DNA from 3 places in the Marinobacter sp. LV10R510-11A genome. Region 1 is predicted to be linked to each of the others. Evidence: riboswitches for the same ligand, from Rfam matches in the RefSeq annotation. Region 1 holds a riboswitch; each other region holds the start of a gene.

Evidence for each region. Region 1 has a riboswitch for thiamine pyrophosphate ahead of thiB (thiamine ABC transporter substrate binding subunit). Riboswitches for the same ligand answer to the same signal wherever they lie in the genome.
Region 2: it holds a riboswitch for thiamine pyrophosphate, as region 1 does, so the genes downstream of both, CPH80_RS04810 (sodium:solute symporter family transporter) here and thiB (thiamine ABC transporter substrate binding subunit) in region 1, are expected to answer to the same signal.
Region 3: it holds a riboswitch for thiamine pyrophosphate, as region 1 does, so the genes downstream of both, thiC (phosphomethylpyrimidine synthase ThiC) here and thiB (thiamine ABC transporter substrate binding subunit) in region 1, are expected to answer to the same signal.

The regions. Positions count from the first base shown of each region.
Region 1 covers NZ_LT907980.1:1,301,009-1,303,274, forward strand. The annotation lists gene CPH80_RS06215 (metallophosphoesterase family protein) at 1-647, opposite strand, end outside; TPP riboswitch at 695-792, shown strand; gene thiB (thiamine ABC transporter substrate binding subunit) at 860-1,864, shown strand; gene thiP (thiamine/thiamine pyrophosphate ABC transporter permease) at 1,840-2,266, shown strand, end outside.
Region 2 covers NZ_LT907980.1:1,012,311-1,014,576, forward strand. The annotation lists gene CPH80_RS04805 (protein adenylyltransferase SelO) at 1-877, shown strand, start outside; TPP riboswitch at 916-1,017, shown strand; gene CPH80_RS04810 (sodium:solute symporter family transporter) at 1,007-2,266, shown strand, end outside.
Region 3 covers NZ_LT907980.1:2,433,491-2,435,756, reverse strand. The annotation lists gene CPH80_RS11615 (TolC family outer membrane protein) at 1-1,089, opposite strand, end outside; TPP riboswitch at 1,287-1,401, shown strand; partial or broken gene thiC (phosphomethylpyrimidine synthase ThiC) at 1,494-2,266, shown strand, end outside.

The DNA.
Region 1 (2,266 bases):
TCCGGCTCTGGTGTGCCGCTGTACCAGGTACGCTCGTTGATCTCCTTTACACCGTGCCAGTCACCCAGGGCCAGGTAATCCAGCTTTGCGGTTTGTGTTCGGTCTGGGGCGATGGGGTTTGTGGAGTCAATGTCCTCTGGCAGCACACCCTGCACACTGCCGTGGGCCACGCCTACTCTCAGCATATCTGAGGGCGTTTCTAACTCGTCAAAGGGCTGGGTCAGATCGCCGTAGGTATGGCGCTGCGTTAGAGGTGCCGCCAGCACGGCAATACCCTGCTCTGGCAATGGGACAACACCGGATTCAAGCGCGAGGTGTACGTTTTCTGGGACCGCATCAAGGCGCCTAGCGCGCGTCCAAACACTCTCTGCAAGCGCCGCGTCGTGATTACCGGGTAGCATTACCCAAGGGCCGGCAAAGCCACGGGTGGCATTAAATACCCGCCGAATGGTGCGATCGGAGACCGTTTGGGCATCGAACACATCACCTGCCACCAGCACTGCATCACACTGGTGCTCTGTGGCCAGCGCAGCCAGCTTCTCTATGGCCTCGTAACGTGCTTCAACGAGCGCTGCACTGTCTTCAGTATCAAACCGGCTGTACGTGCGGCCCATCTGCCAGTCAGCTGTGTGTAAAAATCTTGGCACCCGTTTTCTCCCTAAAAGAAATGGCATTGTGAGCATGGTACACTCAAACCAACTCAACGGGGTGCCGGGCAAATGCCGGGCTGAGACCATACCCGCGGAACCTGATCCGGATTATGCCGGCGAAGGGATTGAGCACTCACCGGCTTCGGTGGGGCCCGCGGCACGGTTGCCTTTTATGGTTACCCCAGATCTGCTGCGGAGGCTACAACATCATGCTCATTCGAGCGCTTACACTGCTCCTGTTCACTTTGGCCTCTGTGCCGGCAAACGCTCAAAAGGCATCTTCTCTCACAATTTATACCCACCCGTCTTTTGCTGCCGAATGGGGCCCCGGGCCTGCTGTTAAAAAAACTTTCGAGAAGACGTGCAATTGCCAGATTAACTATGTGGTTTTGGATAGCGGTGGTGACATTCTTCAACGCCTGCGCCTTGAAGGCAAAAGCACCCAAGCCGACGTGGTGCTGGGGCTGGATACTGGCACCATGGAAACAACGCGGCAGACGGGTTTGCTGGCGAACCATGAAATCGATCTATCCGCCCTGAACTTGCCGATCGACTGGCAGGATTCAGTATTTGTACCTTACGACTGGGGCTACTTCGCGTTTGTTTACGATACCGAAAAACTACCTAATCCGCCGGAGAGCCTGGAAGCGCTTATCGCAGCGCCTGATGATTTAAAGATCATTATCCAGGATCCCAGAACCAGCACACCCGGCCTTGGGCTGCTGTTATGGATGCGCCACGTATACGGCGATCAGGCTCCAGAAAAATGGCAGCAGCTTAAGGGCAAAATTCTCACCACAACCAAAAGCTGGAGCGACGGCTACTTCTCGCTGTTCATGAACGGCGAGGCGCCTATGATTATGTCCTACAGCACCTCTCCTGCGTACCACATGGCGGTGGATAAAACTGACCGGTACCAGGCTGCCGAATTCAAGGAGGGCCACTACCTGCAAGTTGAAGTTGCAGCATTGGTGCAATCATCCGACCAAAAAGAACTGGGCCGAGCGTTTCTCGACTTTATGCTAACCGCCGATTTTCAGCGCCACATTCCTTTGAAAAACGTCATGTATCCAGCCACGGATCTGGGCGACGAGCTGCCAGAGGTGTTCGATAAGCTGATTCAGCCCTCAGAGGCACTTTATTTTGACCCGAAAGTGGCAAACGACAATCGGCGTGAATGGCTGAATGAGTGGCTCGACGCAATGACCCGCTAAACCTAAATGTGCCCACTCTGATGAATCCTAACCGGCACCCTGCACCTTTCAGCCGCCCCGGATGGCGGCTCTGGCCCGGGCTGGCCATCGCCAGTGCACTCATAGTACTGGCGATGGCGGGGCTGGGTGCGTTGGTATGGGAGGCCTCGCTCCCGGATCTGAGCGAGCTCTGGCGTAACCGTTATCTACGCACCGTGGTTACCTTTACCGTTTGGCAGGCGTTTCTCTCTGTTGTGCTCAGCCTGCTTGTGGCCATTCCTGTAGCCAGAATTCTAGCCAGGCAACCGGCCTTTCCCGGTCGTTCAGCTTTGCTCCGCTTAATGGAGCTCAGCCTTGTGCTTCCCTCAATTGTGGCGGTATCTGGCCTGGTGAGTGTTTATGGGCGCCAAGGCTGGTTCACGG
Region 2 (2,266 bases), 290 kb from region 1:
CGCAATCGACCAGACACTAGCCACCGCCGAAAAAGTGGTGTTGCTTGCCCGCGAGTTCCTCGGCCGACTCACGTCGCTTGTGGCGAACTGGATCCGCGTTGGCTACTGCCAAGGCAACTTCAACAGCGACAACTGTGCCGCCGGCGGCTTCACACTCGACTACGGGCCATTCGGATTTTGCGATGTGTTTGATCCGCATTACCAGCCATGGACCGGTGGCGGACATCATTTCGCGTTCCTGAATCAACCAGAGGCAGCAAAGCGCAACTTCCACATGTTTTGTTCAGCGCTGCGGCCGTTGCTGACGTCGCATCAGGATTGCTTGCAACAGCTCGACGAGATTCAAAGTGATTTTCCAAAGGTGATGCAAACGCAAATGGAGAAGATGTGGGCTGCCAAACTTGGGCTTGATGCTTTTCACCCGGCGCTGTTCAGCGAGCTCGCAACGCTGATGGAGCAAACGTCTGTTGATTACACCATTTTCTTCCGCGAGCTCTCGAGGGTGCCTGACGATATTGGCTTACTCAAAACGAGCTTCTACGAGGGCTCGACGTACGATACAGACCCAGAAGGCATGGACAAGCGCTGGTCTGAGTGGCTCACAAAATGGAAATCGCTCACTCGACCGCGCTCTCGTGAGGAGCTTTCTCGACAGATGAAGCTCGTCAATCCAAAATACAGTTTGCGGGAGTGGTTTGTTGTGCCTGCGTATCAACAGGCGGCTGGGGGGAACTATTCTTTAATTCGAGAGCTGCAGGAAGTCATGACGCAGCCATACGCCGAGCAATCGAAGACCGTGGAGGAGCAGTACTATAGGCTGAAGCCGTCGGAGTTCTTTGAGGTCGGTGGATCGTCGCATTATAGCTGCTCGTCGTGATACGCGCGCTAATAGCGCCCGCACCAGAACAATCCCATTTACGTCGCCAGGGGAGTCCTGCCCACAGCAGGACTGAGAATGCTAAACCCTGGAACCTGATCCGGTTAATACCGGCGGAGGAAGTGCGACATGTTAGTACCTGCTTCTCTGGCGCTTTCAGGCGCCCTCATTCTGTTTGCCTGGCTGGGTCTGCGAGCCCGTTTAGCTGACGGCGGTCTTGATGACTATATCACCGCCCGTAACAGCCAGGGTGCCCAGGCCATTGGCCTGTCTTTTTGTGCCTCGGGCATGGGCGCCTGGATTCTGTTTGCGCCACCGGAAGTTGGCGCTCTGGTCGGGCCAGTCGCACTTGCAGGTTATGCTGTCGGTGCTGCGCTGCCGTTTATTGTATTCGCCTTCTGTGGCCCCGCGATTCGTCGATACTTGCCAGAAGGGCGCAGCATTGGCGAGTTTGCCCAGGCCTGTTACGGCAACGGCGTACGCCGCTGGGTAACGACTATCTCCGTACTCTACATGCTGTGTTTCCTGACTGCGGAACTGACCGCAATCGGTGCCATCACCAATCTGTTGTCCGAGCTTGACGGTAGTATCGCTATTGTCGCTGTCGCCGTGACCACGCTGATCTACACCGCATGGGGCGGTCTGCGGGCCAGTCTTGAAACCGACCGCTGGCAGGCATTGCTGTTGCTGGCGCTGCTAATCGTCGTAGCCGTCGTGGCCTTGCCGCAACTGCCGAATGCACTCGATACGGCCAAACTGCCCGATATTCCGTTGTCCGCCTCACTGAGCGTTGCGCTGACGCTGGTGATTGCCGTAACCGCCGCTAATTTATTCCATCAGGGCTACTGGCAAAGACTCTGGGCAGCCGAGGATGATGGCGCGCTGGGCCGGGGGGCCATTCTGGGTGGCGGTATTACCGTACTGGTAGTTGGGCTGGTTGGCGCACTGGGTATTGCGGCATCACTGAGCCTGGACGATATCGGCACTCCGCCGATCCCGTTCTTTGCCTTGCTGACACAGGCACCGGCCTGGCTCGGGATTGTCGCGCTGGTACTGGCGCTCTGTCTGGTAGCGTCGTCGGTGGATACCCTCCAGAACGCTCTGGCTTCAATGGCCGTTACAGAAAAGAAGGGCCTTTCACTGACATCCGCCCGCTGGATTACCTGCTTGTTGATGGTTCCGGTCGTGCTGGTTGCCTTGCAGGGTTACTCGGTGCTCCGGCTATTCCTGATCGCGGACCTGTTGTGCGCAACCTCGGTTATTCCGGTATTTCTGGGGCTCTGGTCGCGGATGACAACATCGGCCGCCGTTGCCGGTGCGATGGCAGGAATTGTGGGCGCGGTGCTGCCCGGTGCCGTGAGCACTGGCAGCGTAATGGCCGGTTTTGAA
Region 3 (2,266 bases), 1.1 Mb from region 1:
GGCTGACGCCGTTTCAATGTTGTTGTTAACGGTCAGGAACAGGCTTCGGGTATTCACCCGCACGTCGCGGCGTACGGTATTCAGAGACTGTTCGGCCACGGTAACCAGAGAGCGCTGCTGGCGCACACCGGCCTGGGTTCCGCCGCCGGAATACAGTGGAATATTGAGGCTGAGGCCGATAATAGCCTGGGTGCTGACGCCGTCACGCTGGGCGCTGGCGCTGGGTGGAGCGGACTGCTCAATCCCGTCGACATCGGATTTGCCGTAAGAGGCATTCAGGTCCAGAGTCGGATAGTGGCCGGCCTTAGCTTGTTTCAGGCCGGCTTCGCTGGCATTCAGGTCATACAGAGCTGACTGAATTGACCAGTTCTGCTCAAGAGCGGTCATCTCCCAGGCGGTCGGATCCATTGGGTCGGGCCGTCCCAGAGGGAAGTTCTGGCGCAGGTTCTCCAGGTCCTCCGAGTATTCGCCTGTTAGCCGGGCCAGCCGCTCCCGGGCAATGTTCGTCTGGTTTTCTGCGGCAATCCGCAGGCTTCTGCTGTCGTCGTAGCTGGCGCGTGCTTCGTACACCGCAGTGATAGCGATCAGGCCCACATCAAAACGCTCCTGGGCCTGCTCGTATTGGCGCTGGATCGCTGCTTCGGTTGCCTGGGCGGTCGTTACCGTATCCTGAGCCCGCAAAACGTTAAAATAAGCGGTTGCGACATCTACAATCAGTTGCTGCTGTGCCAGATTGTATTGCGCACGCGCAGAATCTGTCTGAAACTGGCTGGCGTCATAGCGAAACCATGCGTCGGCACGGAACAGCGGCTGGGTCAGCTGCACACCGTAATTCAGTTCCCGATAGCTGTTGTCCTGTATGGGGCTGTCTGAATCAATATGACGGGCTTCGCCATAGGCGCCAATCTGCGGCAACAGAGCACTCTGGCTTACATCGCTGGCTGCCTGCTGAGATTCAAACCTTGCCTGTGCTGCGGCAATGCCAGAGTCGTAGGAGAGTGCTTTCTCATAGGTCTCTACCAGATCCAGGGAAAGGGCGGGTTGTGCCGCCAAGAGGCCAACAAGTCCGGAAAGCAATCGTTTCTTCATTGTTACTCCTGAATACATGTGCACCCACCCGGGGCGCTTGAAAGAAATGCCGGATCGCCCCAGATTACATGAAAGCGACATCCGTGGTGGCATGGATACATCAAGCCGGCCTAAACTGGCGGCTATTATGGACAATAATCGTCCCCAGCTCTACACTTGCAAATAGCACTCAGTTTGAGGGCTATGCATTATAGACTCGCGTCTTGACGGGGTGCTGGCTGCCAGACTTTTTGGCAACCGGCTGAGATTGCAACGCAGAACCCGCGACCTGATCCGGATAATACCGGCGTAGGGATTGAGACCAGACCATCGAAGAGCCAGCGTTGCCTTTAAAATAAAGGTAAAGCTGCTCTCTCCGTCATGCGCGACCCGAATATCGTCACAAAAAATTCCGGGAGCAAATGATGACAGATCTGCCAACTTACCTCAGTGATTCCGCCCGCGTAGATTCCGCCGCGATACAACCGTTGCCAGGGTCGCGCAAAATATACGTACAGGGTAGCCGTTCCGACCTGCGTGTGCCTATGCGGGAAATCACAGTGCAGGATACACCTACCGAACTGGGCGGCGAGAAAAACCCGCCCGTAATGGTGTACGACACCTCAGGCATTTACATGGACCCAGATGCCACCATCGACTTGCGTAAAGGGCTACCCGCCATTCGTGCCGCTTGGATAGCCGAGCGTGAAGACACCGCCACCTTGCCCGGTTACACATCGGAGTTCACCCGTCGCCGCATGAAGGATCCGCTGCTTGATCCACTGAGATTTATGGATGAACGCAAGCCACTGCGTGCTAAAGCGGATAAAAACGTAAGTCAGATGCACTACGCACGCCAGGGCATTATTACCCCAGAAATGGAATACATCGCGATACGCGAAAATATGAAATTGCAGGAAGCCCGTGAGACAGGGCTAATGAAAGACCAGCACCCGGGCCAGTCGTTCGGTGCCAGCCTACCGCCAGAAATCACCCCGGAGTTTGTGCGTGATGAGGTAGCTCGGGGCAGGGCAATTATCCCCGCCAACATTAACCACCCGGAATCCGAACCGATGATTATCGGCCGCAATTTTCTGGTGAAAATAAACGGCAACATCGGCAACTCCGCTGTTACCTCCTCCATTGAAGAGGAAGTAGAAAAACTCACCTGGGGCATTCGCTGGGGCTCCGACACCAT